3 regions of the Rothia sp. CCM 9416 genome follow, and region 3 is predicted to be linked to each of the others. Evidence: predicted binding sites of a transcription regulator. Region 3 holds the regulator's gene; each other region holds the start of a gene.
What was found. The regulator HrcA, encoded in region 3, represses chaperone genes, less so after heat shock. The targets are predictions, from matches to a motif close to TTNGCACTCGNNNNNNNCGAGTGCNAA.

Region 1: the regulator HrcA is predicted to act here: its motif matches at 1,369-1,395, upstream of groES (co-chaperone GroES).
Region 2: the regulator HrcA is predicted to act here: its motif matches at 1,618-1,644, upstream of groL (chaperonin GroEL).

What each region holds. Positions count from the first base shown of each region.
Region 1 is NZ_JBLXXR010000002.1:126,406-129,682, forward strand. It holds gene ACN080_RS01690 (THUMP-like domain-containing protein) at 1-1,040, opposite strand, end outside; gene groES (co-chaperone GroES) at 1,497-1,787, shown strand; gene groL (chaperonin GroEL) at 1,842-3,277, shown strand, end outside.
Region 2 is NZ_JBLXXR010000005.1:40,149-43,425, forward strand. It holds gene ACN080_RS03705 (uracil-DNA glycosylase) at 1-227, opposite strand, end outside; gene ACN080_RS03710 (DUF3263 domain-containing protein) at 292-558, shown strand; gene ACN080_RS03715 (LytR C-terminal domain-containing protein) at 626-1,510, shown strand; gene groL (chaperonin GroEL) at 1,811-3,277, shown strand, end outside.
Region 3 is NZ_JBLXXR010000009.1:67,117-70,393, forward strand. It holds gene ACN080_RS05405 (DUF4870 domain-containing protein) at 1-255, opposite strand, end outside; gene ACN080_RS05410 (DUF3097 family protein) at 415-1,266, opposite strand; gene hrcA (heat-inducible transcriptional repressor HrcA) at 1,416-2,408, shown strand; gene dnaJ (molecular chaperone DnaJ) at 2,466-3,277, shown strand, end outside.

The DNA.
Region 1 (3,277 bases), on a different contig from region 3:
TGGGCGAGCGCGGTGGGTTCTAGAGTGTCTGTGGTCAGGTAGGCGATTCGCTCGTCGATGAGGTGGGCGCCCAGTTTGTGCGCTAGGTCGGAGACAAGGTGGGACCGTACTACGGCTCCATCGGGTTCAGCCAGGTAGGTGGCTAGTTCACCGATGGTGGGTTCGTATTGGTGGGTGCCGGTGCTTTCGGGGGAGTCGAGAGCAGAGGTGATGTCTTCCAGAAGTTCTGGTTCTTGTGGGTTTTTGGAGAGTAGGCTGGCTGCTCTACGCACCCTCTTGCGGGCCAGGGCGTTGAACCAGAGCACTACTTCTACAACGGAGCCACCGTGGGATACCCATTCGGCTTCGCAGTTGGCGGGAATGTGTTCGTGGGGTAGGCCCGGGCCCATTTTGACACCCATGGGGATGCCGGTTGCCGCCAGTTTTTCGATCAAGGAGAGGGGAGGGGAGAAGGCTTCGGGGTCAAAGAGTCGGGAGGTGGTTGCGCCACCCTCAACTTCGCGGCGGGCCGGGTCGAGCCAGAGCGCTTGAATCGCTTGACCGTTTGCGGTGGTGAGGGTCTGAACGTCAATGTTTTCGACATTGCCGACGAGCACCTGCGAGTTGGGGTAGTGGGCAAGATTGTGGGCTGTGAAAGCGGCGGTTGCGGGGTCTAGTTCTACGGCGGTGATGGCAAGGCCTGCGGCAGCAAAGGCTAGGGAATCAGCGCCGATGCCGCACCCTAAGTCGGCTACAGAAGTGATCCCTGCGTCCTTGAAACGTTGGGCGTGACCTTTAGCGACGGCGGCCCGGGTGGCCTGCTCGTAGCCTGCTTCGGTCAGGAGCATACTGTGGGCCTTATCCCCGAACTTATCTGCTCCCTGGGTGCGGAGCTTTGCCTGGGTGAGTATGGCTGAACTGTCTTCTGGGCTGAAGCCGCGTGAGCGCAGGGTGCTGGCTGCTGCCAGAGCGCGGTCGGTGAAGTAGGGGGTGAACTCGTCGATAGCGGCAAGCTGTTCGTGCGTGAATGGGTGGGCTGGGGCAGGGGTCAGGCTAGTCATTGCCTACCATTCTAGTGCCGGTGGGGAGTATGGCCCCGCCAACTGGCACGGTACAGAGTAGAGCAAAGACACCTGCAACCGCTACTAACGAGCTTGCTAAGGCGGGAGAAGCCCCCGAGCCTGATCGTTGCCAGAATCTGAATGGGAACGATAGCACCTAGCCCCATTGAAAAGAGGACGGTAGGAACTAGAACGGGCCAGAAAATCAGTTTGAGCACGGGTACCTCCACATCACCAGAAAGTAGTCTATAACACACAAAAAGGTGCGCTGTGTGCGAAACCTGCGCCGTATCTTGCCCCCTGAGCCATTACCGGCCTAAAGTTTTAGTTAGCACTTGACCGCTTACAGTGCTAAAGATGCCCGGTAGGTAAGACCGCGACGATACCAGCACCGGGCGCTGCAGCACCGGTCACCCCATAATTTCTATTTTTAAGCCTTCTCATAAGGAGTACCTCGTGGCAAACATCAAGCCCCTCGAAGACCGCATTGTCGTCCAGATCGTCGAAGCAGAGCAGACCACCGCATCCGGCCTGGTTATTCCCGACACCGCCAAGGAAAAGCCCCAGGAAGCCAAGGTTATCGCTGTAGGCCCCGGCCGCATCGACGACAAGGGCAACCGCATCCCCGTAGATGTAGCAGAAGGCGACCTTGTCATCTTCTCCAAGTACGGCGGTACCGAAGTTAAGTTCGGTGGCGCTGAATACCTGATCCTCTCAGCCCGCGACGTTCTGGCTGTTGTCTCCTAAGTTCTAGCGGAACCTACCACACCCGTTAGTACCCAAAGAAAGAAGTAAGGATTCATGGCAAAACAGCTTGAATTCAACGATGAGGCGCGTAAGCACCTACAGGCCGGTGTTGATAAACTGGCCAACGCTGTCAAGGTAACCCTGGGCCCCCGCGGCCGTAACGTGGTTCTTGATAAGCAGTGGGGCGCGCCCATCATCACCAACGACGGTGTCTCCATTGCCCGCGAAATCGAGCTGGAGGACCCCTACGAGAACCTCGGCGCTCAGCTGGCTAAAGAGGTAGCAACCCGCACCAACGACGTTGCTGGTGACGGCACCACCACCGCAACCGTTCTGGCTCAGGCACTGGTTGCCGAAGGCTTGCGGAACGTTGCCGCTGGTGCCGCCCCCGGTGAGATTAAGCGGGGAATTGAGCAGGCAGCCAAGCTGGTTGCTGAGCGCCTTCTGGCGAATGCCCGCGAAGTTAAGGGCGAAGAAGTGGCTCACGTTGCCGCTATCTCTGCCCAGTCACCTCAAATTGGTCAACTGCTGTCCGAGGCTTTCTCTAAGGTCGGCCAGGATGGCGTTATCACCATTGAAGACGGCTCAACCACCGAGATTGAGCTTGAGGTCACCGAAGGCATGCAGTTCGATAAGGGCTACCTGTCACCCTCCTTCGTGACCGACCCCGAGCGTGCCGAAGCTGTCTTGGAAAACACCGCTATTCTGCTCTACCAGGGCAAGATCTCAACCGTTGCCGAGATTATGCCCGTCCTGGAAAAGATTGTTCAGGCCAAGAAGCCGCTGACTATCATTGCCGAGGACGTGGACGGTGAAGCCCTCTCCACCCTGGTGGTCAATAAGCTCCGCGGCAACCTGGATGTTGTGGCCCTCAAAGCTCCTGGCTTTGGCGATCGCCGCAAGGCAATCTTCCAGGACCTTGCCGTTCTGACCGGTGCTACTGTCATCACCGGTGAACTGGGTATCTCCCTGGACGCTGTCACCCTGGAACAGCTCGGTTCAGCGCGACGCGTAACAGTTACCAAGAACAACACCACCATCGTTGACGGCGGCGGCACCTCCGAGGCTGTTGCTGACCGCGTCGCCCAGATTCGCAGTGAAATTGAGCGCGTGGACTCCGAATGGGACCGCGAAAAGCTCAAGGAGCGCCTGGCCAAGCTGGCCGGCGGTGTTGGCGTTATTAAGGTAGGTGCGGCAACTGAGGTCGAAGCCAAGGAGCGCAAGCACCGCATCGAGGACGCTGTGTCATCCACTCGCGCGGCTCTTGAAGAGGGCATCGTAGCCGGTGGCGGTACCGCCTTGGTTCACGCGCTTGCTGCCCTGGATGGCGTCAAGCTCGACTCTCAGGAGGCTCAGGTCGGTATCGACATTGTGCGCCGTGCCCTGGTTCAGCCTCTACGCTGGATTGCTGAGAACGCAGGCCAGGATGGCTACGTCGTTGTCTCTCGCGTCGCTGAGTTGCCCATCGGTCACGGCTTTAACGCCGCAAC
Region 2 (3,277 bases), on a different contig from region 3:
GCGTGCCCTGGGGTAGGGTAGGGGTCCTGACCCAGCACCAGAACCTTGACCTGGCTCATGGGGTAGGTGAAGGCCCTAAAAATATCCGGGCCAGGGGGCAGGGTGTCCCGGCCAGCCTGATGCTCGGCCCGCAAAAAATTACCCATAGCCCTAATCTGAGGCTCCACGGGTGCCAGGGCCTGCGCCCAGTCCGGGTCCATAATCTCGTGTAGGGGCTGAGCAGGCACGGCGCTTATTCTCCTCTTGTATGCGGTATTCTCCCTATAAGACTAGACCACCGAAAGAAGACCCATGAACATGCCAGCCGGTTCACCCACACCAGAGTCTCAGACTAGCTCTACCCACCGGCTTACCGAGCAGGAGCGCGCCATCTTAGATATGGAGAAAAAACGCTTCAAGTACCAGGGAAGTAAAGAACAGGCCATCAGCAAAGACCTGGAGCTGAGCCCGATTGCCTACTACCAGCAACTCAATGCACTGATCGATAATCCGCGCGCTATTGCCGCTGAACCGGCCCTTACCCGCAAGCTCCGGCTCACACGCAACCGACTCACCTAAAACAGGGCGGGGGAGTGTACCCTAGAAGCTGACCCCCGTAGCAACCGTGCACCGAAAGAGGCGACCAGTGAACACCTACCCCCGTGACGAGTTCGATGATGTCGAAGAAAACTCCTCCCGGCGGGGTGCCTACCGCGGACGAGTCACCGACACCTCAACCTCACGGGCCGGCCTGCTGGCTGTCATCATCAGCGGTATTCTCGCCCTCCTGGTGGGCGGCATCATGTACGTGGTTTCGCCCCGGACTGCTGGCCCGGGTACCACAACCGCGACCGCATCGGCAAGAGCCACCGCAACAGCTACCGCCGATGCCAGCCCCAGCACCAACCCAGCTAGCGTTACCGTAGCGGTCTATAACTCAAGCGCCCCCGAAGGCTCAGCCAGCACCGCCGCCAGTGTCTTGCAAAAAGCAAACTACAAGATTACTGAAACCACCAACTGGACCGGCACCTATGCCACCGAGTCCATGGTTTACTTTGCTACCGGGGCCTCATCAGAAGCCAACGAAGTCGCTGACCTCTTAGGTATTGCCTACATCAACCAAGACTTCCAGGCCGAGACCGGTGAGGTCTATGTGGTGCTCGGAGCAGACTTCGACCCCACCGCGCTTGCAGAGCAGACCCAAGTGGCCAGCGCGGATGCTGCCACCTCGACAGCAACAGAGGATAGCCAGCTCTTCTACGTCTATGACCCGGTGAACGGGACTTACACCGCCACCAGCAAGACAGAGGCCCTGGCCTCGGGTAAGGTTCTCTACCGTGTGGACCCCGCTACCGGTGCCTACGTTGAATACTCCGGAACTGATGCCAGCTCACCAGCCTCAGCGACTACGGGAACCGCTACCCAGAACACCCAGCGCTACAGCCTGGACCCTGCTACCGGCACCTATGTACTGGATCCTGCCGGTGCCTATATCTACGATTCTGCTACTGGAACATACACACAGGGCTAAGCGAGATCTAAGCCCGGGAGCTGTAGCTTTGTGCGCTGTTGGCGATTAAGGCTTCTCAAAGCGAATAATAGGTTTGCGCGCTCTGGGCTCAGGTGCCAAGATTGTAGTTAGCACTCAGAGGCTTGGACTGCTAAATCATGTGCTAGATTCTGCACCCGGGTGGCTCTGAGTAAAACACCTGAGCGATTTCTTGGTGAGGTTCTCCCCGTGCCGCCCCTATGGCGGCCCCGGTAGCGCCGTCCGTCGCGGGCACCGACTAATCGCGCTCACACCTAATGTTCCAGAAGGAGCGAAAGCCATATGGCAAAGCTGATTGCTTTTGATGAAGAAGCACGCCGCGGTCTTGAAAAGGGCCTCAACACCCTCGCAGACGCAGTAAAGGTAACTCTCGGCCCCCGCGGTCGTAACGTTGTCTTGGAGAAGGCCTGGGGCGCCCCCACCATCACCAACGATGGTGTTTCCATCGCCAAGGAAATCGAACTTGAAGACCCCTACGAGAAGATTGGCGCTGAGCTGGTCAAGGAGGTCGCAAAGAAGACTGACGACATTGCCGGTGACGGTACCACCACCGCAACCGTTCTAGCTCAGGCTCTCGTCCGCGAAGGCCTGCGCAATGTTGCCGCTGGCGCTGATCCCCTCTCCCTCAAGCGCGGTATCGAAAAGGCTGTAGAAGCTGTTACCGCTGAACTGCTCGCTTCTGCCAAGGAAGTTGAGACCGAAGAGGAAATCGCCGCAACCGCATCTATCTCCGCTGGTGACCCCGAAATCGGTAAGCTCATTGCCCAGGCTATGGAGAAGGTCGGCAAGGAAGGCGTTATCACAGTTGAAGAGTCCAATACTTTCGGCCTGACCCTTGAACTGACCGAGGGTATGCGCTTTGATAAGGGCTTCCTCTCCGGCTACTTCGTTACCGATGCTGACCGTCAGGAAGCTGTCCTTGAGGACCCCTACATCCTGATCGTTAGCTCCAAGATCTCCAACGTCAAGGACCTGGTTCCCGTCTTGGAGAAGGTCATGCAGGCCGGTAAGCCCCTGCTGATTGTTGCCGAGGATGTTGAGGGCGAAGCCCTGGCCCTGCTGGTTCTGAACAAGATGCGCGGCTCCATCAAGTCTGTTGCCGTTAAGGCTCCTGGCTTTGGCGACCGCCGGAAGGCTCAGCTGGCTGACATCGCTATTCTGACCGGTGGACAGGTTATTACCGAAGAGGTTGGCCTGTCACTTGATACCGCAACCATCGACCTGCTGGGCCAGGCCCGCAAGGTTGTTATCACCAAGGACGAGACCACCATCATCGAAGGCGCAGGTGACCCTGAGGCCATCGAGGGCCGCGTTGCTCAGATCCGTGGCGAAATCGCTAACTCTGACTCTGACTACGACCGCGAGAAGCTGCAGGAGCGTCTGGCTAAGCTTGCCGGTGGTGTTGCTGTGCTCAAGGCCGGCGCTGCTACCGAGGTTGAGCTCAAGGAGCGCAAGCATCGCATCGAGGACGCCGTCCGCAACGCTAAGGCCGCTGTTGAAGAGGGTATTGTGCCCGGCGGCGGTGTTGCCCTGATTCAGGCTGGCGTGAAGGCTTTTGAGAAGCTGGAACTGACCGGCGATGAGGCAACCGGTGCCAACATCGTCCGTGTTGCCATCGACGCTCCCCTCAAGCAGATTGCTTTCAATGCTGGCATGGAGCCCGGTGTCGTCGTCGATAAGGTCCGTCACCTCTCTGCTGGTACCGGCCTGAACGCCGCAACCGGTGAGTACGAGGACCTGATGGCTGCC
Region 3 (3,277 bases):
GTTACTCAGAATAATTCCCAGAGCCAAAACGATGGTGGGAAGCAGGGTGAAGTCGAGCGCCTCACGTGATTCCTGCTCAGTGAAAGGACCGCGACCCCGGTAGAGGTAGTAGATAACAGCGGAGGGGATACAGCCGAGTACACCACCGAAGTGGGCAGCAGTCGCTATGTTGCGGTCAGCATTAACGGACAGGTGCGATGCCGTTGCTGAGGACCCCTTGTAGGTGGTGGTCGATGGAGAAGTTGCAGTCTTCAAGAAGGTTTCTCTTTGGTCTTGGGTGGATACGAGTGATGGCACGATGCCAAGTTCATGCCTCAGACAAGTCTAGTCAATAGCTTGTGTACAAGGTATAGGTATAAGTGACTTTTTGTCTTGTGAGCGCACGATATTTATCACATTATTTACCGAGAAAGTTTAGCTTTCAAGAGTCACAAAATCTATGAGTTGTTCTACTGGGCCAAGCAGAGCCGGCTCAAGGTCGGTATAGGTATCAACGCGCTTTAGGATTGAGTCCCATCCGGCTCGAATATCTTCGGGTCTGGCGTAAGGCCGGTTGAGTCGGCGAAGGATTCCCTGCTTCCATTCTTCGCTGCGGGGGATTACGGGCCATTTCTCGATTCCAAGAACGCCGGGTTTAACTGCCTGCCAAATATCGACAAAGGGGTGCCCCATAATCATTACGTTCCCGCGAGCGCCGGGGGTTTTCAGCGCGGCTTCGGCTATACGGCTTTCTTTAGACCCGGTAATCAGGTGGTCCACTAGAATCCCAAGTTTTCGGTGGGGCGCTGGTGCGAACTCCCTAATGGCACTGGCTACATCATCAAGACCGTGGAGGGGTTCGACCACAATCCCTTCGACACGCAGGTCGTGCCCCCACACTTTCTCAATCAGTTCAGCGTCGTGGATACCTTCGACCCAAATTCGGCTGGCACGGGCAGTCCTAGCGGGGGCATTATCCAAGGCGACAGAACCGGATCGGGAAATCTGCTTGGTGGGCTTAGCCTGTTGCGGCTCAGGAGCAACAAGGTTGACCGGTCGACCTTCAAGGAGGAAGCCGGGGCCCAAGGGGAATTGCTTGACCCGCCCATGCCGATCCTCAAGACCTACCATATGGTTACTGCCAACAGAGCGGAGCGAAACAGCTGCACCCACAAAACCGCTCACCATATCTTCGAGAACCAGCCCCGGTTTGAGCACCACGCGGGGTAATTGGGAATGTTTGTGGGCGCTCAGATCAGCTGACCCCCACGAAGCGCGATAATCCATTAAACTCCTTGAAAACACGGCCAAGTGCCTTAGCCATCAGCGTACTGAATTCTGATTCTAGTGCAGTGGTATTAGAGTTAACGGGTAACTTAGCACTCTGGTATCCCCAGTGCTAAAAACCCTTAAAGCTCACATCATCAGGAGGTGAAATGGACCATCCGCGCAGGCTTCAGGTCTTGCAGGCTATCGTCGAGGAATACGTGCATACTCGGGAGCCGGTTGGTTCAAAGACCCTCATTGAGCGGCGGCAGTTGGGGGTTTCTAGCGCCACGGTGCGCAACGACATGGCCGCTCTGGAAGAACAGGGCCTGATATCGGCACCACATGCCAGTGCGGGCAGAGTGCCCACTGACCTAGGTTACCGGCTTTTCGTTGACCAGATATCGGCTTTGCGACCGCTCTCACCAGGGGAGAAGAGAGCAATCCATACCCTGCTCGATAGCGCCGATAGCGTGGATGACATGATGAAAAGTAGCGTCCAGCTCCTTTCTTCGCTTACTCACCAGGTCGCCATGGTGCAGTATCCGACCGGCCCGACGGTTGCGCTACGGCATGTTGAGCTGGTCTCTTTATCAACATCCACAGTCCTAGTGGTACTGATTACCGATACCGGGCAGGTCACCCAACGAACGGTAGCATGCCCGCATACAGCCGATGAACTAGTCACTATCAAGCAACAGCTTATTGAGGCCTTTTCGGGTCAGCCTCTGTCCCAGGTAGCTCAGGCGCTGGCTCCTCACCCGCGCAGCAAGCTCATGCTCAGCCTCGTCCAAGCAGTTCAGCTACTGGCAGCTCAGGGTGTATCCTCTCAGGTGCTGATAGCGGGAACAGCCTACCTGGCAGAGTCAACCGTTGATTTTCGCGGTAGTATTGCACCTGTACTCGATGCCCTTGAAGAGCAGGTGGTGCTCCTTAAGCTTTTGGCAACTATGGAACACGATGAGCGCGGTTTTGCGGTCAGCATCGGCTCAGAAAACAGGGAGAAATCGCTGGCCGAGACCTCAGTTGTTGCAAGTAGCTACGGCCCTGGAGGAAACGCACACGTTGGTGTTGTAGGGCCAACACGTATGGACTACGCCCGAACCGTCTCAAAGGTGAATGCCGTAGCCCGCTACCTGTCAAAGATTTTGGGGCAGGAGTAAAACAGCTTCTTGCCTCCACATATTTAGTAGTACCCCATGACCCTGAAAGAGAGAACTGTGAGCAGTCACTACGAAACCCTCGGTGTATCGCGCGATGCCAGCCCCGAAGAAATCAAAAAGGCCTACCGCAAGAAAGCCCGCCAGCTGCACCCCGACATTAACCCTTCTGAGGAAGCCGCTGAGGAATTTAAGCGTGTTTCGCTAGCTCACGATGTGCTCTCTGACCCTGAAAAGCGCCGGATTTATGATCAAACCGGTAACGAGAACGGCACAGCCGGCGGCTTTAACGGGGCGGGCGGCTTTGGTGGTTTCCAGGATATCTTTGAGACCTTTTTCAACGCGACTCCGCGCGGGCCGCAGAGCCGGGTTCGTCAGGGGCAGGATGCTCTTATCAACGTCAAGATTGACCTTAAAGACGCTGTCTTTGGCACCAATAAGCCCATCACCGTTGATACCGCTGTGACCTGCGACCTGTGTAAGGGCGAGGGAACCGCTGAGGGTACCCACCCCGAAACCTGTGAAACCTGCCGTGGACAGGGCTACATGCAGCGCCAGGTTCAGTCCATCTTGGGTACTGTCGTTCAGCCTGTTGAGTGCCCCAGCTGCCGTGGCTTTGGAACCGTTATCAAGCACCCCTGCGCCGAGTGCTATGGTGAGGGTCGTGTGCGTGAACGCAAGCCCCTGACCATCAAGATTCCTGCGGGCGTAACCGATGGCGCCCGTATTCGTCTAGCGGGGCAGGGTGAAGCAGGCACCGCCGGCGGACCTAATGGTGACCTCTACGTTGAGCTTCGCGTAGCGGCCGATCCCACTTTCTCACGCGAACGCGATGACCTCATTGCGGCGGTAGGGGTTCCGATGACCGCTGC